Linked DNA regions of Chitinophaga varians. The protein of the gene in region 1 interacts with the protein of each later gene in a pairwise test. Links are inferred from orthologs where the notes say so. Each region holds a gene or a part of one and is shown on either strand. Other genes may lie near its edges. The genes, in order: ftsA and HGH92_RS08930.

Region 1 (10,199 bases):
CCGGTAGGCAAACCGATCCGGGACATCAACATCCGAACACTGGAAGCAGTAGTGGACCAGGACCCATGGGTTAAAAATGCAGAGATCTATTTCAACAGCAAACAGGAACTGCATATCAAAGTAACGCAGCGGGAACCGGTAGCAAGGGTGTTCACCTTTTCGGGCAACAGCTTTTATCTCGACGAAGCAGCAGAGCGTATACCGGTATCATCCCGCTACGCCGCCAGGGTGCCGGTATTTACCGGTTTCCCTACAGACGCGGACAAACTGCAACGGACAGACAGCCTGCTGGCAGCCCAGATAGTGGACATGGGCCGTTTTATCGGCAAAGACCCTTTCTGGATGGCACAGGTAGAACAGCTGATCGTGACGCCTGACAGAAAGTTTGAGTTCATACCCAAACTGGGCGATCAGGTGATCGTTTTCGGCGACGGTGCCGACATTGAAAAAAAATTCACCAAACTGCTGGCTTTTTACAAGGAAGGACTGAATAAGGTAGGTTGGAATAATTATTCGCGGATCAACATCGCTTTTGAGAATGAAGTCGTATGTACGCGTAAGGATGGTGTAGCACCGTTACAACCGGTGATACCCAAAGACACGGTCAAACAGTTTGTGCCTGACGAAGCGCCTATCGCTGAAAGCGAAGACAGCGCAGAAAAAACAACGGCAGCCAAACCACCAGAACATGCACCGGTGACTGCCAAACCGGTCGTCAAACCGGCAGCGAAACCAGCGGCTAAACCCGCAGCTGCCCACAACAAAACAACGGCAAAAGCGCCAGAGAAGAAAGCAAAACCAGAGAAAGCGGCGCCCAAGCAACAACCTAAAGCAGTGTATAAGCCAGGGAATAAATCTGTTAACACATCAAAAAAACAAACAACGCCATGAATCAGGAAGCTCCCATCATTGTAGGTCTCGATATCGGAACTACGAAGATTGCTGCCATAGCAGGACGGAAGAATGAATACGGGAAACTGGAAATCCTGGGATTCGGTAAAGCTACATCGTTTGGTGTGCAGCACGGTATGGTGCTGAACATTGACCAGACCATCAAAGCCATCAGGCAAGCCCTGGAAAACTGTTATGCATCCAGCCCCCATCTGGAAATCAATGAAGTATATGTCGGTATCGCCGGTCATCATATCAAAAGTTTGCAAACCCGTGGTGATATTGTCCGCAATGATGTTGACGCGGAAATATCCCAGAAAGATATTGACCAGCTGATCAACGATCAGTATAAAACAGTCATTCCCGCGAGTGATCAGATCATTGATGTGATCCCACAGCAATATATTGTGGACAGTCTGCAGAACATCACCTATCCTATCGGTATGTCCGGTGTGAAGGTGGGCGCTAACTTCCATATCATCACCGGCGACAAAAACGCCATCCGCAACATTAACCGCAGCGTGGAAAAATCCGGCCTCAAAATCCGCGATCTCGTGCTGCAGCCGCTGGCATCTGCCGCAGCCGTGATGTGCGATATGGACTTTGAAGCAGGCGTGGCTATCGTAGACATTGGTGGTGGCACCACCGACCTGGCGGTGTTCTACGAAGGCATCCTGAAACATACTGCCGTTATTCCCTATGGTGGCGAAAATATTACCAACGATATCAAAAATGGTCTGGGTGTGTTGAAAACACAGGCCGAACAGATGAAAGTACAATTCGGTTATGCACTGGCCGATGAAGCTAAAAGCAACGCTTATATTACCATTCCTGGTTTACGCGGACAAAGCCCCAAAGAAATATCCGTTAAAAACCTGGCACATATTATCCAGGCCCGTATGAGTGAAATACTCGATTTCGTAGTATATCACCTCAAACAAATCGGGATGGACAATAAAATGCTGAATGGTGGTATTATCCTCACCGGTGGCGGTTCCCAGCTGAAACACCTGATCCAGCTGACGGAATATACTACCGGCGCCAGCGCACGCATCGGTTTCCCCAACGAACATCTGGCCAGCGGCCTGTTCGACGAAGAACTGACCAAACCCATGTACGCCACCTGCGTAGGCTTGATCCTCAAAGGCTACAATGATTTTGAAAATGACCGTAAATCACTGGAAGAAAATTATATAAAAATTAATACCAGTTACCTCGCGAAAGAACAAGCCGCCCAGTCGGTAGCCCAACAGGAAGAATGGGAGGAAGAAGCCCCCACCACACAGGAAATACAGGACAGAAAAGCCAAAGAAAGGAACGCTTCGCTGAAGAATTTCCTGGATAAAATGAAAACGAAGATCATTGACATGTTTACAGAAGAAGAAGATGCAAAACTGTAAATGTGAAATGGCGCAATTGTTGTGAACTGCAAACGTTTATTATATAAGAACAAAGAACGATAATTAATAATGATAGGACAAATGAACCATATTAACGGCAAAGAATACACGCTTATAACACCGAACATGTTCATTATTAATTATCCGTACTAACCCATAAAAGTATAGAGTCATGATACATTTTGATCTTCCTAAGGAAAAATCTTCTATCATCAAGGTCATCGGCATTGGTGGCGGTGGAAGTAATGCGGTGAATCATATGTATAGCCAGCGCATTGAAGGGGTGAATTTTATTATCTGCAATACCGATGCTCAGGCTATTGCCAACAGTCCTGTGCCCAACAAAATACAGTTGGGACCGCACCTCACACAGGGCCTTGGTGCCGGCGCCAATCCCGAAATTGGTAAGCAGGCTACAGAAGAATCCTTTGAAGAAATCAAAAAAATACTGGAGGTGAATACCAAAATGGCCTTCATTACTGCCGGTATGGGCGGTGGCACCGGTACCGGTGGCGCACCCATCATCGCGCGGATATGTAAGGAACTGGGTATTCTGACCGTTGGTATTGTTACCACCCCGTTTTCTTATGAAGGAAAAAAGAGAATGCTGCAGGCCGATGAAGGCGTTCAACGCCTGAAGGAGTATGTAGATACCCTGCTGATCATCTCCAACGATAAATTAAGACAGAAATTCGGCGACCTGAAGTTCAAGGCCGCGTTCGAAAAAGCGGACAACGTACTGGCCACCGCTGCCAAATGTATCACCGACGTGATCAACTCCACCGGTCAGATCAACGTGGACTTTGCCGACGTATGCACCGTTATGCGTAACGGTGGCGTGGCCATCCTGGGTGCTTCCATCGCAGAAGGTGAAAACCGTGCTCAACGCGCTATCGAAGATGCACTGACTTCTCCGTTGCTGAACGACAACGATATCCGTGGCGCCAAATGGATACTCATCAATATCTCTTCTTCTGAAGGTGAATTTGAACACACCCTCGATGAAATGGATATCATCCAGGCTTACGTACAAAGCCAGGCCGGCGAGGATTGCGACGTGATCCTCGGTGTGGGCTACGACCAGACGCTGGACCGCAAACTGGGCGTTACCATCATCGCTACCGGTTTTGAACAGAAACCGATCCAGCAGATGAAAATGACCCCTTCCACTCCCGAACGTACCGAACCTAAAATCGTGATGCAACTGGGAAAAGACGGGGACGAGAAAAAAATGAACATCCAGCAGTCACAAGGTCTCCTGTTCCAGGAACCGCAGGACCTGATGGCCCCACGCCTGATGGAACCTGTAGTGTCCCATCCTGAACCTGCCACCGGCTACACCCCTCCGCAGCAACAGGCACCCATCGCACCTGCACGGCAGAACTATGTACTCAACGTACAACAGGTCCCTGCCCAGCAACCGCAGCAGGCCCCGGAACAACAACTGCCGGTTCAGCAACAACCGGTACAACAACACATGCCACCGCAGCAACAGCACATGCCGCCACAACAGCAGCATGTACAACAACCCATGCAGCCGCAACATGTGCAACAACCTGTTCAGCAGCCTAATGTGAATATAATACAGCCACAGGCCGGCAGCGCGGCAGGCGGTTACCTGAACCGTCCCGCTAACATCTACGTGGAGCCAGGCAGCACACCTACGCCCCCGGAAATGAAAATGGTGTACAGGGAAGAAGAACCAGGCAATCCGCTGCCTCCGGAAGTGCCCATGCAACACACTTCCTACGAAGAACTGGAAGAGCAAAAACGTAAACAGGCTGAAAGAGTGGCTAAACTGCGCAGCATCAGCTTCAACGTGAAAAACATGGACAACAACGCGGAAATTGAAAATGTTCCGGCTTATCTGCGTCGCAACGTAGCCCTGGAAAATGGTGCCGGCTCCGCCGAACACTTCTATTCCAACTACACCGTGAGCGATCCTGGCCAGAACAATCACACTGAGATAAATACTATCAATACATTTTTAGATGGGAAGAAGCCCGATTGATGAACATAGAGATATTCCATTCGGACATTTGATTGTTTTTTAGTTGTGTTAAAAAAAATCCTCCGGTTCCCCGGAGGATTTTTCTTTTATAAAGCATTCAGTGTTTCTTTGGCCGTCTTCAGCAAATCGCCTGCCGGCGTGGTTTTCGGAGCGTTAATATCAAACGGGGACAACATCTTTTCCAGTTTGCTCAACCCCTCGCGATTATTGGCTTTTGTGAATTCTTCCCGCAGAATACGGATTTTCTCATAGTCCTGCACCCCTTCTACCAGCCGCTCAAACCGTATAGATGACCGCGGCCCCGGATATACGAAGTAGGTGTCTCCTGCTGCCCAGGCGCGGAAACGGCTATCCTGCAACGGTGCTTTTACCCAGCAGTTATAAGCCCAGCGCAGATAACCGGTGTATCCCTTGTAGGCAGCATGCCAGCCCATAAAGGCGGCTTCCGCAGGAGGTGAAAAAGTAAATGTGTTAGGGAACCCTTCGGTGCAGCAGGTATAGAAAGTGGTAGGCCAGCCTTTCTTCAGCCTTGCCTGTAATACTTCATCCGGAAACGGCTCTTTGGAGGCCACGCAGAAGTCATAAATATCTTTGTCCAGTGGTGCATGATAGCTGCCTGCCAGTGATAGTTTAAAGTCTTTATCGGCCTTGCGGATGAGTGTCAGCGCCTGTTGCATGTCTGCCATAGGACGCTCGTCCATGGCGATAGTGGTGATATTGAACCAGCCTTTGGCTTTCAGGTGTTTAACAAAGTCATTCAACATGGGCTGCCAGTGTGCGGCATATTCCGGAGAACCAGGTTTCGCGATCAGCAGCGTGTCTTTTCCTTTGGCTTCGTCATAGTAGTAGAACTTCAGGTTCCAGGGAATCATGCTGTAGCAGTTGATTTCCTTTTTAATGCCCAGTCCCATCATATATTCCACCCATTTGTCGAAGATGGTATAGTCGTAAGTCCACGTACCGTTTTTCTTTTTGGTCCATTTTATCATGCTGCCATATACGTCTTCCGTCTGGCTGTTCCACGGGTCATAAATAAGCGTGGCAGTGATACATTTCTGACCGGCGTTGGCCAGCATCTGCATATAGGGTGTCATGGCTTTAAAATGCGCATCACTCCAGGGTTTTACGCCATACATACGGGCGATAGCGTCAGGGCTCTGCCAGAGGTCCAGATGGAATTTCCAGTCCTTCGGCGCCGGCAGTGTATGATTCAGCACTTCCACTTCGTAGGGCAGACTGCTGACAGTGCCGCCGGCATTGATTTTTACAGTGCCTTTATACACGCCTGCAGCGGTACCGGCGGGAACCTGTATGCTCAGCCACACGGGCTGCGTTTGATTGGCGGCGATGTCTCTGGTACGCTGGATGTCAATGCCATCAGCCACCAGGGAAGAATCAAAGTTTTCCGGCTTACGATAACCACAACCGCTGCCGTCTTTATTCAGCTCGTCCGTCATAACATATCTTACAAAACCCGTGGTGATCGCGGAAGCGGGGATGGTGGCCCCTTTGCTGCCCTGCAGCGCGCTGGTAGCAATGCTTACACCATTGAGCGGTTGCGTGGTCCAGATCAGAAACTGGGTATGTATCCGTTCACCTTTCCAGGCTTTAGCGTTCCAGGAGGAAGCCAGGCTTTGTTCCGCGGGTGCATTTCTTTTTTCATAACGGATATCTGCGGAACCGAAGGCAACGTGAGGCTGGTTACCTTTTACAGCTTCCCAGGAAGCTTTGTTGACCGGTCTGGGATCAGGTTTCTCCTGATAGTCGCCGGCCGGGCCACTTTGGGCCCATACGTTTTGTTGCAATGCCAGCAACACCAGCACGCCAAAAAATTTGTTCACCATACTAAATTTTAGAGATTTTGATATTTGGAGATGGGTTATCATACTACAGCCCAATTCTCTCTTAAAATCCATGATACCCAAGATCATAAAAAAAACCGGGATTTTTGAGTAAATCCCGGTTTCCGTTTATCAAAATCTTCCGACCAACTAGTGGTGAATAATGCGCCTTAATTGCAGGTTGGTGACCGGAGCCACTACCAGCGGGTATTTCTCGATGGTCACGTAACTGGAGTCCAGCCCGAAGCCTCTCTCTTCCGAGAGACTGATTTTTTTCAGGAAGAAATACATCTTCATGACCATTCTTTCATATAATGGCAGATCATTATCGTGGGAAAGGAATTTTTCCATAACAATGAACTGAAAGTCTCCTACCACATTGTTTTTACTGAGAGATTCATAACGGCTGGTGATGTTCACTTCCTTGTTTCTTACCATATCTTCCACCACCATTCTGAACATCAGGTTGATTCTTTGTTCCACCTTAAAGCCCAGTCTGAATTCCACCCGGATCACTTCGTTAGGAATGATGGTCTGCACGGAGTACTCACTGAGATAGGGTTCATCTACCACGTCAACGTGTACAAACCAGTATATATCGGCTCTTTTCGGCTTTTTATTGAGGATGGAGTAGATGATTTTATGTTCTATCTCCTTGGGATTGTCCGCGCTGCTCATATACACCAGGTGAGTGGCATATTTGGGAATAGACGTGTCGTTGCTGAGTTCCTGGATGATGGGCAGGTAATCTTCCAGCCGTACAAATTCCACGTAACGGTTTTTGATCTTGCGGGACTTGAACCATACGATCATGACGAGGAAGAGGGCCCCTGCCACGACTACGGTCACATAACCGCCATGCATGAATTTCACCAGGTTGGCAAACAGGAACGAGAATTCGATAGAGAGGTATACAATAAGATATAGTAGTATCCAGCCTGTCCAGACCCTTCGGGTATAGAGGTAGAATGCGAACAGGCAGGAGGTCATCAGCATACAGATAGTGATAGACAGGCCGTAGGCCGCTTCCATGTGGGAAGATTCCTGGAAGAGTATAACGATGGCCGCGCAGCCAACAAAAAGCATGGTATTGATACCGGGGATATAGAGCTGTCCGCGCATTTCAGTGGGATAGTTTACCCGCATTTTAGGCCATAGGTTGAGCCGCATGGCTTCCGCAATAAGGGTAAAAGACCCGGATATGAGTGCCTGGCTGGCAATAATGGAGGCCAGGGTAGCGATCAGTACACCGAAGATGATAAACCATTCCGGCATGATCATAAAGAACGGGTTCTGGTCTTTAGGCAGGATTTGTCCTTTCTGGCTTAGAAGCCATGCGCCCTGACCGAGATAGTTCAGTATCAGGCAGGATTTCACAAAAATCCAGGATACACGGATATTTCCCCGGCCGCAGTGCCCCAGGTCGGAATAGAGGGCTTCGGCCCCGGTGGTACAGAGGAATACGGCGCCCAGGATCAGGAACCCTTTCGGGTAGGTGGTCAGCAATTCGATGGCATAATGAGGGCTGAAGGCCCGGAGAATGCCCAAATCGTCTGTGATATGGGAGATACCGAGGATGCCCAGCATAGAAAACCATAATACCATGATAGGGCCGAACATACGCCCGATAGACACGGTGCCGAACTGCTGCATGATGAACAGGCCGGTGATGATGGTCAACACGATTTTTACGATCGTCAGCTGGCTCAGGTCTTTAAATACTTCAAGGGTGCGGAGACCTTCAATAGCAGAGGTAACGGTGATAGGTGGGGTGATGATGCCATCTGCCAGGAGGGCAGCGCCGCCGATCATGCCAAAAATTACCGTCCATTTGGCATGTCGTCTGACAAGGGCATACAGGGAGAAGATACCTCCTTCGCCTTTATTATCTGCCCGGAGGGTAAGAATAACGTATTTAACGGTGGTTTGTAAGGTCAGCGTCCAGATGATACAGGAGATACCGCCGATAACGAGCAAGTCGCTGATGGGATTACCGCCAACAATGGCTTTAAAAACATAGAGCGGAGAAGTTCCGATGTCGCCGTAGATGATACCCAGCGCTACTACTAAACCTGCCAGGGTAACCCTGTTAATGTTTATGCCCACAAAAAAAATTTTTTAAAAAAGCCCCCAAAATTAGGAGTAAATATTGAGACCAGCAATAAAAAGGTGACAGTGGAAGAGGTTGATTGGGGTTGGTTGGCATTAAAAAAGCCTCTCCCGATATACTGGGAGAGGCTCTTTTTAGTTATTCATCTTAGTGAGATGGAACTGATTAGTTAGCAGGAGCTAAGTCAACAGTACCGGATTCACCAGGAGTGTTTTGTTTGATGAAGCGACCGCGGTCGATGCCTTGTTTGTCAGCCAGGTAGTCGATCACAGAGTCAACACGACGGCTGCTCAGGTCAACACCACCTTTTTTACCTTTTGCACCAGCGTGGCCAGTAACCAGCACGTTGCAGGAAGGGTTAGCTTTCAGGGTAGAAGCAACAGAAGCGAGGATAGCTTCCTGGTCACGACCTACTTTAGTAGAAGCACCTTTGAAGGAAACGCTAGGCAGAACCAGGGAAGCGCAGGAAGTTTCAGCAACTTTACCTTTGCAGCACTCAGGATCCGGGCATTTACCAACACCGTCAGCGTCAACTGGCTGGCAGTAAGTAGGAGTGATCAGTTGTTTGTCTTTGTAATCAGGAACGCCGTCACCGTCTGTATCTTTAGCTACACCGTGAGAATCAACTGGTGCACCTGCAGGAGTGTTAGGTTCGCGGTCGAACTGATCAGTAACGCCATCACCGTCAGCATCAGGCAGAACAGGAGTAGGCAGTTTCATGTGACGAGGGTTGCTCAGCTCGCTGTAAGCGTATTCCAGCGGGTTGATCCACCAGAGAGGCTGTACGCGTTTAGAAGCGTTACCCAGGTTGAAGTTCAGACGCAGGCTGGTGTAAGAGTAGAAGTCTTTTGTAGAACCGCCGGGACCAGGATAACCATCCAGGTAAGCGTCAAAAGGCATGGTGATTTTCTCTTCTACACCAATGTTGAAGCGTTTGGAAACTTTGAAAGCAATACCGGTACCGAGGTCCAGTGCGTGACGCAGCAGCTGGTTGTCATCTTTACGACCGATAGAGATTCTGTTACCCTGAGAAGGAGCGTTTTGCTCGTATTTCTTATCTCTCAGGTTGTTCAGTTGTTTTCTGATGTCGCTACGTTTAGCACCGAAGTTGATGCCGGAGTAGTCATAACCGTTACCGTTAGCGTCCAGAGCGTCAACGTCAACGTCAGCCATTACGATAGAGTAACCAGCCAGAACGTACCAGTTAACTTTAGGTTCTGCTTTGTAGAACAGGATGTTGCTCAGGGAAGCGATCATGTCCAAAGACAGCTGGTGGTTCTGAGAACGGTAGTTAGGAACGATCATACCGCCGTTTCTAGCTGCAGTTGCTGCCCAAGGGTTACCAGCGGCTGCGATAGTCGGACGCAGTTTGTAATCCTGGCCTTTGTCGATAGAACCGATGTACTCAGCTCTCAAGGAGAAGGTATGACCCAGTGCTTTTCTCAGGGAGATACCGCCACCGAAACCAGGCTGAGGAGGAACAGTTCCGCTGATCAGGTGTAAACCGCCGTGAAGACCCAGTTCCCACATATCCCTTGGTTTACCAGGGAAGTTTGATTGATGGTTCAGGAAGTTATTTTGTTGTACCAACCGCTTGCCTGACACTTTGGAAGAATCCAGTGCATCATAGCCGGTTGGTTGAACCTGTGCAAAACCGGTAGATGCTGTTAGTAACCCCACAGCGCCTGCCAGTAATAAGTACTTTTTGCTTGCCATAATTGTGTTTTATTTAAAAACTGTTAAAAATTTACTAATAACCCGTTTTTTACCTAGCAAAGGTAAATATCATAAATGAATATACAAATTTTTCTTGCAATATTATTTTCATTGATAAGTGCTTCAATATTAGAGCTTAACTGAAAGTATTTATATACCTTATTTCTACGTTAAGTTAAAGTATTGTTTAGCCCTTGTTAAAAGATTCCTTCGCCTGTGTTAAAGGAATG
Region 2 (10,108 bases), 430 kb from region 1 along the record:
GTACCGCCTGCATTGGCGGCAGCAATACAGATCATACCGCCTACCACCAGGGCCATCGGCTCATATACTTTGCCGGTCCAGCCTACAGCGATAAACACCAGGCAGGTGCCCATCAGCGTGGCGATGGTCATACCGGAGATAGGGTTATTGGAAGAGCCTATCAGGCCTACGATACGGCTGGACACCGTTACGAAGAAGGCACCGAAGACTACCACCAGCAGTCCCACCAGCATTTTTTTGCCGATGGAATCGCCCGGGAGCTGCGGCAGGAAAGCCATCAGGAGCACCAGGGCGATGCTGCCGAACAGTACTACCTTGAGGCTCAGGTCTTTTTCCGTTCTCAGTACGTTTGCCTGTGCGTCGCCGCCTTCTTTACGGTCTTTGATAGCGCCGATGCTGCCTTTAAAAGACGAGATGATGGTGGGGATGGTTTTCAGCAGGGTGATGAAACCGCCTGCCGCTACCGCGCCGGCGCCAATCTGGCGTACATAGGCATAATATACCGCGGAGGAATAATCAGCGAAAGTATGGGTCACAGGGTCCCAGTTGCCTTGTCCGCCAGGTGTTTGCAGGCTGGCGAGATAACCGATTTTTACCAGTTGGGAGGCAATCACGTCGCCAGGCAGCAGGGAGGCCAGCAACGGGATGAGGGCCAGCCAGGAGAGCACGCCGCCGGCTACCAGTACGCCCGCAATACGCGGACCGATGATATAACCCACACCCATATACTCCGGGGTGATGTCTGCGCTGATTTTGGCGGAAGGGAAAAACCTGCTGGTTTGTTTGGTCATGTACGCCGGTGTTTCAGCGATAACATGTAATATCTTCTGGAAGATGGCATAGGCAAAGGCGAAACCGAGACCATAGAAGGCGGTACGGGCAAAGTCGCCCCCTTTCTCGCCGGCAATGAGCACATCGCCGCAGGCGGTGCCTTCCGGGTATGGGAGCGTTTTGTGTTCCTTCACGATCAGCGACCGGCGCAGCGGGATCATCATCAGGGTGCCGAGGATACCGCCGAAGATGGCCAGAATGAGGATGGTGAAGTAGTTAAAGAACTGGGCGCCACCGCCATCGCTGAGGAACAGGAAGCCCGGCAGGGTGAACACTACGCCGGCAGCAATGGATTCACCGGCGGAACCGGTGGTCTGGATGATATTGTTTTCCAGAATGGTGGTGTTGAAGAATTTTCTGCCTAACGTGATGGCAATTACGGCAATCGGGATGGAAGCGGAAACGGTAAGACCGGCTTTTAGGGCGAGGTATACGGTGGCGGCGCCAAAGATGATCCCAAAGATGCAGCCCAGTAAAATGGATTTGAGGGTAAATTCTTTCATTTGAGTGCCTGGCGGCACAAATGGTTTGAAGTTGTTGTCAGCCATATTGATAAGGTAAAAAAGTGTTAAGGGCTGAAATTTACGAATTACGGGGTTACTTACCGCGTATAAAAGGAAGACCGGAACAAATTGTATTGTTCCGGTCTTCCTTTTTATACATAAGAGGTATGCCTGTTATCTTACGCCATGCATCCATTTTTTCAGGAAGCTGGTAGAGAGGAACAGGAGTACTGCGGCGCCACCTGGCAGGATCACGAACACCATAAAGAACTCATAGAGGTTATGGATCGTGTAACCGGCGAAAGTTGGGTAGTGGGCAGCCAGTTTCAGTTCATGTAATTTGTCCAGTTGCTGGGCAGTGGCAGTGATGGTACCGTCCAGGATGCCCTGGAGGTCAATATTATTTTTAGCGGCCAGCTCAAATTTATCCTGTGTAGGCGGCAGTAAGGCGCCCAGTGTGCCTGCCAGCGCGTAGCCGGCGGCGTTGGCGAGGAACCATACGCCCATCAGCAGGGAGGAGAAGCGATGGGGCGCCAGTTTGGCCACCAGTGACAGGCCTATCGGGGACAGGCACAGTTCACCGAGGGTATGGAACAGGTACATCACGATCAGCCAGATGACGCCGAGTTTCTGGCCGGCGCCCAGGTTTTTCACCTGCAGGGCGATGATGAAGAAGCCCAATGCCAGCAAAGCCAGCCCGATGGATTGTTTTATGGGTGAGATGGGCTCCAGGTTGCGTTTCTGAAGTTTCATCCATAACCAGCTGAAAGGAAGTGCAAATACGATGATAAAGATGGAGTTGGCGTTTTGTATAAAGCTCGGCGGCATGTCCCATCCTAAAAGGTGACGGTCTGTCTGATAGTCGGCCACAAAGGTGAGGGAAGAACCGGCTTGCTCAAAACAGGCCCAGAAGAAGATCACAAAGAAGGCTACAAAGTAGATCACGAGGATACGTTGTCTTTCTACTTTGGTAATGCTTTTATCGGTCAGGATCAGCACTGCGAGGCTGATGCCGGACGCGTAGATGAAGGGATACAGCCAGGACTTGATTGGATTGGGATCGAGAGAGAGGTAGTGGATGATGAAAAACAGTACCACCAGGAGGCCCAGAACGCCTACAATAGCGCCGGAAGAGAATTTGGCCTTATCAGCTTCGCCTTCAGCGAGGTTGGCGGCTGGTTTGCTAAAGTCGGGTTTGCCGCCGATCGCTTCGCCATCGGGCGTCACCACATATTTGTCTTTCAGGAAATAGAACAGGACGGTGCCGAGGAACATCGCTATGCCGGCAGCCAGGAAGCCCCATTTGAAAGCGCCTACCATTCTCACGTTGTCAACTTTCACATCACCCAGCAGCGGGCAGATCAGCATACCGAGGAAGGCGCCGGTGTTAATGCCCATATAGAAAATAGTGAAGGCTGCATCCAGGCGGCTGTCGTTTTTAGGGTACAGCTGGCCTACCATGGAGGAGATATTGGGTTTAAAGAACCCGTTACCGATGATGATCACGAACAGGGCCACCCAGACAATCAGTTTGGCAGTGTCCACGTTGGTGGCGTAAAGCGCAGCGCTGAGTACCATCAGCAACTGCCCGATGCCCATAATGAAACCACCTAACAGAATACAGTTCCGGTTGCCAAGGTAGCGGTCGGAAATGTATCCGCCAAGCATAGGGGTGAGATAACTTAAACCGAGGAAGCCGCCATAAACGTAGGAAGACTCAGCTTCAGAGAATGCCAGTGCATTTACCAGGAAGAGGGTCAGCAACGCCCTCATGCCATAAAAATTAAATCGCTCCCACATTTCCGTGGTAAATAAGACAGCAAGGCCTTTAGGATGCCCCTTTGACGAGGCGTCAGCAGGCTTCTGTGCAACAGCTGTTTGCATCATAAATGGTTAGTTTTAGCAATAGTCGTTTTAAGGTTCTGTAAATTTCTAAATGCGGCAATTTAAAGTAAAATAGGATATCTCGTAAAAAAATGGTGGAAATGGTCAGTTTTTATGGTTTTTTGTGCTTTTTTCATCTTTCTTTGCATTTTCTTTCGCACCTGCATTTATTAGGCAATTCATATGAACATTTTATTACTAGGTAGTGGTGGCCGGGAACACGCCCTGGCCCGGAAAATGTCCCAAAGTCCACAGTGTGGCCAGTTATTTATCGCGCCAGGCAATGCCGGCACATCGCAATGTGGAACGAACGTCGATATGGGCGTGAGTGAATTTGAGAAGATCCGGGCTTTTTGCCTGGAAAATGCCATCGACCTGGTAGTGCCGGGATCGGAAGAGGCCCTGGTAAATGGTATCTATGATTTCTTTGCCCAGGATGCCGCCCTGCAGCATATTCCGGTGATGGGTCCTTCCAAAGAGGGCGCCCGCCTGGAGGGCAGCAAGGCTTTTGCCAAGCTGTTCATGGAGCGGCATCAGATCCCGACAGCTGCTTACCGGGAATTTAATGCAGACAATTTTGAAGAAGGCGTGGCTTATCTTCAGCAGCATTCCTTACCAATTGTATTGAAGGCCGACGGGCTGGCTGCCGGTAAAGGCGTGGTGATCACCAGTTCACATGAAGAGGCCGTGGCCGAGTTTGAACAGATGATCCGTGCCGCCAAATTTGGCGATGCCAGCAAAACCGTGGTGATAGAGCAGTTCCTGACTGGTATTGAACTGTCTGTGTTTGTGCTGACGGACGGCCATTCCTATAAGATACTGCCGGAAGCAAAGGACTACAAACGAATTGGTGAAGGCGACAAGGGCCTCAACACCGGCGGTATGGGAGCGGTATCTCCGGTACCTTTTGCCGATGCGGCTTTCATGAAAAAGGTGGAAGACAAAATAATCCGCCCTACAGTAGCGGGCTTGTCAAAAGAAGCGATAAAATATAACGGATTCATCTTTTTTGGCTTGATTAATGTGGAAGGAGAGCCTTTTGTTATTGAGTACAACTGTCGCATGGGCGACCCGGAAACGGAAGTCGTAATGCCCCGTTTACAAAACGATTTACTGGAATTGTTTACCACGGTATCAAACGGTACGCTGGCAGCGCAAACCATTTATGCAGATCCGCGTGCAGCCGCCACCGTCATGCTGGTGTCCAGGGGCTATCCGGAAGCATATGAGAAAAACAAGGAGATCAGCGGCATACCAGCGCCTACGCAGGACCAGGTGGTATTTCATGCCGGGACCAAACAATCGGGCGCGCAAGTCGTGAGCAATGGCGGCCGTGTGCTGGCCATCACTTCGCTGGCAGCCAGCCTGCCGCTGGCACTGGCCCATTCGGTGCAAACCGCGGAGCAGATTTCGTTTGAAGGCAAAACGTATCGTCGGGACATCGGTTACGAGTTCATTTAGTCATTTGGTTGTTTCTTTATTTGGAAGTTTCTCTGAGGAAACATGCTTTCCAAATGATCAAATAACTAAATATTAAAATGGTAAAATAATCATGTCGGGTTGCCGTTTAAACAACAAATAACTTTTTTTAATATTTAGCCGTATTATTGCAAGAATATCCACTTTTTGCATCGTATATTCGTTAGAATTATTCATTTTTGCATTCTAATTTTTGACCGTATCAACAATGGGATTTTTTAATTTTTTAACGCAGGAAATCGCGATTGATCTGGGTACAGCGAACACGCTGATAATACATAATGACCAAGTGGTTGTGGACGAGCCTTCCATTGTAGCGATAGAACGGGCTAGCGGTAAAATTGTGGCCGTAGGTAAGAAGGCCATGATGATGCACGAAAAAACACATGAATATCTTCGAACGATACGTCCCCTGAAGGATGGTGTGATCGCGGACTTCAATGCCGCTGAGGGTATGCTCAGGGAACTGATAAAAATGGTTTATCCTAAAAAGCCGTTGTTTGCTCCCAGCTGGCGTATGGTGATCTGTATCCCTTCCAGCATTACTGAAGTGGAGAAGAGAGCGGTACGTGACTCTGCCGAGCAGGCAGGCGCCAAGGAAGTGTACCTGTTGCACGAACCAATGGCCGCCGCCCTGGGTATCGGTATCGACGTGGAAGAACCAGTGGGTAACATGATCATCGATATCGGAGGTGGTACCACCGGTATCTCTGTGATCGCCCTGGCAGGTATTGTGTGCGACCAGAGCATCCGTATCGCCGGTGACGAATTCACCGCTGATATTATGGAAGCGCTCCGCCGTTACCATAGCCTGTTAATTGGTGAACGGACAGCCGAACAGATCAAGATCCATATCGGATCGGCACTGAAAGAGCTGGACAACCCACCAGATGATATCCCGGTTAACGGTCGTGACCTGGTGACCGGCATCCCTAAACAGATCATGGTATCTTACCAGGAGATCGCCGAAGCACTGGACAAATCTATCTTTAAAATCGAAGAAGCCATCCTGAAAGCGCTGGAAACAACGCCTCCGGAGCTGGCATCAGATATTTACCGCAGAGGCTTGTACCTGACCGGTGGCGGTGCGCTGCTGCGCGGCCTGGACAAACGCCTTGCCCAGAAAATCAAACTGCCGGTACATGTAGCAGATGATCCGCTGCGTGCCGTAGTAAGAGGTACTGGCATCGCTTTGAAACATGTGGGCAAATATCCGTTCCTGATGCAATAAACCTATTTAGGTATTTGGCTATTTGGTTATTTAGAGATTTCCGGGGAAAAGGACTCTCTAAATGACCAAATAGCTAAATAATAAAATCTCTAAATGACTCGCGCTTGTGCGGAATTTAATCATTTTCTTTAGGCGATATTTCAACTTCTTCTTATTTCTGCTGCTGGAAGTGATTTGTATTGTGTTGGTATTCCAGAACAATAACCTGCAGCGATCTGCCTACCTTAACTCCGCCAATGATATTAGTGGGAAGCTGTACGACAAATACAACAACGTACAATATTACTTTCACCTGAAAGCTACCAACGACAGCCTGGTAGCGGAAAATACCCGCCTGCACAATGCCGTTCGCACCAGCTTTGATTCTGTGGTGACAGGCACCGGCCTCAAAATAGATACGATCCGCCAATACAGCGACGATACCCTTCACCGGGTGATCGGCACCCAGGTCCGCCGCTATAAGTACTTTGAGGCTAAGGTGATCAATAACTCCGTTAACAAACCCATCAACTATCTGACTATCCACCGCGGCAGCCTGCAGGGTATCCGTCCCAATATGGGCGTTATCAGCAGCAGCGGCGTGGTAGGCGTGGTAAGAAGCGTGAGCGATAACTATGCAGTGGTGCTTTCCATGCTTTCCAAATCCAACTCGGTGTCTATCAGCGCCAGGCTGGGCCAGGGCAAGGAAATGGGGTCTGTACACTGGGACGGTGACAATGCCACCTATGCCCAGTTAAAGGATATCCCGAAGAGCGCTAAAGTACATAAAGGGGATACCGTGGTCACCAGCGGCTTTTCAGCGCTGTTTCCTGAAAATATCCCCATTGGTTATGTAGACACGGTGATGATGTCGGATAAAGCCGGCACCTCTTATAATATCCGTCTGAGACTGGCCACGAATTTCTATAACGTGCAATATGTGTACGTAATAGAAAATCTGCTGAAAGATGAACAACAACGACTAGAAGACTCAACTTACAAGTTGATTAAATGAGTATACTGTTAAGAAATATTATCCGGTTTGCATTCCTGTTGCTGATACAGGTGTTTGTGCTCAACAAGATACTGATCCACCAGCTGGTGAGCCCTTATCTGTACATGCTTTTCATCCTGGCGCTGCCTTTTAACCTGCCGCGCCCGGTGGTGATGTTGCTTGGGTTCCTGATGGGTATCTCCCTCGATATGTTTTCCAACACCATGGGGATACATGCGGCAGCCTGCGTGTTTATCGCTTACCTGCGACCGTTTATTATCAATGTCCTGTCGCCCCAGGGTGGCTTTGAAACCACTCAGAAAACGCCGTCCATGACCAGTATGGGCGTTTCGCAGTTTCTGATCTATGCGGCGGTGCTGGTATTTCTGCACCACGTGGTCTTTTTTATCCTGGAAGTTTTCGGCTTCGGCAACCCATTGTACCTGATGCTGAAAATCCTGCTTTCTACTGCTGCCAGCCTTATTTTAATCGTTTTATACGAATTGCTTTTTTTCACAAAGAAATAGCAGTCTGCAAGAAGCGTTTGCCAAATATTACTATTAAATTTATACATCGGAAAAAAAGGAGGTTGGCAGCTGTTTCCGCCAACGACAAGCATTTTAAAATTTATCCGTCCTCAATAGCATGTCAGTTTTTAATCAGCCCAGAAAAAGAGTTATACAGGCGATTATACTTGGGATGGTGGTGCTGATCATTACCAGGTTGTTTTTCCTGCAGATCGTGGAGAAGAAGTACGCGAAGCTGGCGGATGCCAACGCCGTACTCAGAAAAGTGGTATATCCCAGCCGTGGTATCATCTACGACCGGCAAAACAGGGCTATCCTCAGTAATGACGTGCTTTACGACCTGGTGGTAACACCGGCCAGCGCCAAAAACATTGACACTGCCTACCTCTGTAAGATATTAAACATCGATAAGGAAGAATTCCGGAAACGTATTGTCAACGCGATCGTGAGAAACGGCCGCGTAAGACAGTCGGTTTTTGCGCCACTGTTGCCGGCTGAAGTGTTCGGCCAGCTTCAGGAGAGCATGTACCTCTTCCAGCCCGGATTTGAGCTGGTGCCCCGTCAGATACGCTCCTATCCTTATTCGGCGGCGGCCAATATCCTGGGATATATCGGAGAGATCTCGCCAGAACGCCTCAAAGACACCGCTTATTCTTCCTACAACTCAGGTGACTACCTCGGCCTGGCCGGACTTGAAAGGACTTATGAAGCGGTGCTCATGGGCACACGTGGTATACAGTACCTCGTGAAAGACAACCTGAACAGGCCCCAGGGCGCCTATGAAAACGGTGAATTCGATAGCGCCGCCGTTGCCGGTAAAAACCTGCGCCTGTCACTCGATATTGAATTACAGCAGTTCGGGGAAAAACTCATGAAAGGCAAAATGGGCAGTATTGTGGCCATCGACCCGCAAACAGGCGGTATCCTGGCCATGGTGAGCGCGCCTACTTTCGATCCTAACCTGCTTACCGGTTCCTACCGCAGCACTAACTCGGTGCTGTTGAACCGTGATACCACGAAACCGACCTTCAACCGTGCCATTCAGGCCACTTATCCGCCTGGTTCCACTTTCAAGCCGATGATCGCGCTGGTGGGGCTGGACGAAGGCGTTATCACGCCCAGCTTTGGATATCCCTGTGGCGGCGCCTACTACGGTTGTAGCAGGCCCATCAAGTGCGAACACCATGACGCCGGTCACGCTGCCAACCTGCGCCTGGCGCTCTCCCACTCCTGTAACTCGTACTTTTCGCATGTATATCGCCTGAGTGTGGACGCGGCCAAGTTTGGCGGCATTCGTTCGGGTGGGCTTCAGAAATGGTCCGATTATATGAACAGCTTCGGCTTCGGTCACCGCATCGGGGTGGACGTGCCCAGCGAAGCCCGTGGTATTGTGCCTACGCCCGCGTTCTACGATAAAATGTATAAAGGCAGCTGGAACTCCTGCACTTCCGTGTTCCTTGGTATCGGTCAGGGTGAGCTGACGCTGACACCGTTACAGATGGCCAACGCCATGTGTATTGTGGCCAACCGCGGTTCCTACTTTATCCCGCACTTTGTGCAGAGCATTGATAATGACGATACCCATTTACTCGACAAATACAAGGAAAAACACGTGGTGGCGCATATCTCTGATACTGCCTACAGTGCTGTAATCCATGGTATGACAGACGTGGTGGAAAGCGGTACCGGCCGTGTGGCCCAGATTGAAGGCATCACCATCGGCGGTAAAACCGGTACGGCCGAAAACTACGGTATCGTTGACGGTAAACGGACCAAACTGAAAAACCACGCTGCATTTGTGGCGTTTGCACCGGCTGAAAACGCCCGTATAGCCGTGGCCGTTATTGTGGAGAACTCCGGCTTCGGCGCCCGTTACGCGGCACCTATCGCCAGTCTCATGATGGAGAAATACCTGAAGGACTCCATCTCCTCCAAAAGACAGGCCCTGATGAAAACCGTAATGGAAACGGTGACACTGGACCCGGCCATGGTGGCTAAATCAAAACTGGACTCGCTGAACAACAGCGCCATTATCAAGAAAAACGGAACTAAATAACTAACAACGAAATAAACATACGCAACCGCTCATGAACCGCTCGCAAGCCAAACTGACACAAGGGATTGACTGGCCGATTGTAGGCCTGTACCTGGCGCTGGTGATCATCGGCATCATGTCCATCTTTGCTGCGGAATACCGGGGCGATGATAACGTCTGGCAGAATATTATCCACCTGAATAAAAACTATTCGCGCCAGATCATGTGGTTCGGTATATCACTGGTACTGGCGGCTGTGATCTGGCTGACGGACAGTAAGTTCTTTACCGCCACCTCCAACCTGTTGTACGCAGGCGGTTTATTACTATTGCTATTGGTATTGGGCATTGGTAAGGACGTAAAAGGATCTCACTCGTGGCTGGTGATCGGCGGTTTCCAGTTTCAACCCGCGGAGCTGACGAAGCTCTGTACCAACCTGGCTTTGGCCAAATACCTGTCATCGCAGGAAACAGACTTCACCAAGTTGCGGTCGCGGCTGATCGCCGCTGCCATCGCGCTGATTCCTGCAGGCATCATCATTCTGCAGGATGAAACGGGGCTTGCGCTGGTATATTTTTCCTTTTTCCTCGTGATGTTCCGCGAAGGGCTGCCTGGTATCCTGCTGGTGATAGCCTTCTCCGGTAT

What was found.
Region 2: the proteins of ftsA (region 1) and HGH92_RS08930 interact in binary tests that used the Escherichia coli proteins (3 or more experiments, as listed by UniProt). The link is inferred for Chitinophaga varians from one-to-one orthologs.

Annotation. Positions count from the first base shown.
Region 1 is NZ_JABAIA010000001.1:1,773,754-1,783,952, forward strand. Bases 90-3,089 are described here. They hold ftsA (cell division protein FtsA), read left to right. Parts: upstream 90-887; coding sequence 888-2,291; downstream 2,292-3,089. Other genes in these bases: HGH92_RS33545 (hypothetical protein), read left to right, coding at 90-891; ftsZ (cell division protein FtsZ), read left to right, coding at 2,464-3,089. Also shown: more of HGH92_RS33545, read left to right, coding at 1-89; more of ftsZ, read left to right, coding at 3,090-4,302; HGH92_RS07155 (DUF4091 domain-containing protein), read right to left, coding at 4,389-6,146; HGH92_RS07160 (KUP/HAK/KT family potassium transporter), read right to left, coding at 6,294-8,249; HGH92_RS07165 (OmpA family protein), read right to left, coding at 8,419-9,969. UniProt on the Escherichia coli protein: Essential cell division protein that assists in the assembly of the Z ring. May serve as the principal membrane anchor for the Z ring.
Region 2 is NZ_JABAIA010000001.1:2,202,594-2,212,701, reverse strand. What follows is about bases 4,008-6,916. They hold HGH92_RS08930 (rod shape-determining protein), read left to right. Parts: upstream 4,008-4,905; coding sequence 4,906-5,928; downstream 5,929-6,916. Other genes in these bases: mreC (rod shape-determining protein MreC), read left to right, coding at 6,035-6,916; purD (phosphoribosylamine--glycine ligase), read left to right, coding at 4,008-4,679. In the rest of the region: HGH92_RS08945 (OPT family oligopeptide transporter), read right to left, coding at 1-1,379; HGH92_RS08940 (peptide MFS transporter), read right to left, coding at 1,509-3,221; more of purD, read left to right, coding at 3,402-4,007; more of mreC, read left to right, coding at 6,917-6,922; rod shape-determining protein MreD, read left to right, coding at 6,919-7,428; mrdA (penicillin-binding protein 2), read left to right, coding at 7,547-9,484; rod shape-determining protein RodA, read left to right, coding at 9,516-10,108. UniProt on the Escherichia coli protein: Forms membrane-associated dynamic filaments that are essential for cell shape determination. Acts by regulating cell wall synthesis and cell elongation, and thus cell shape.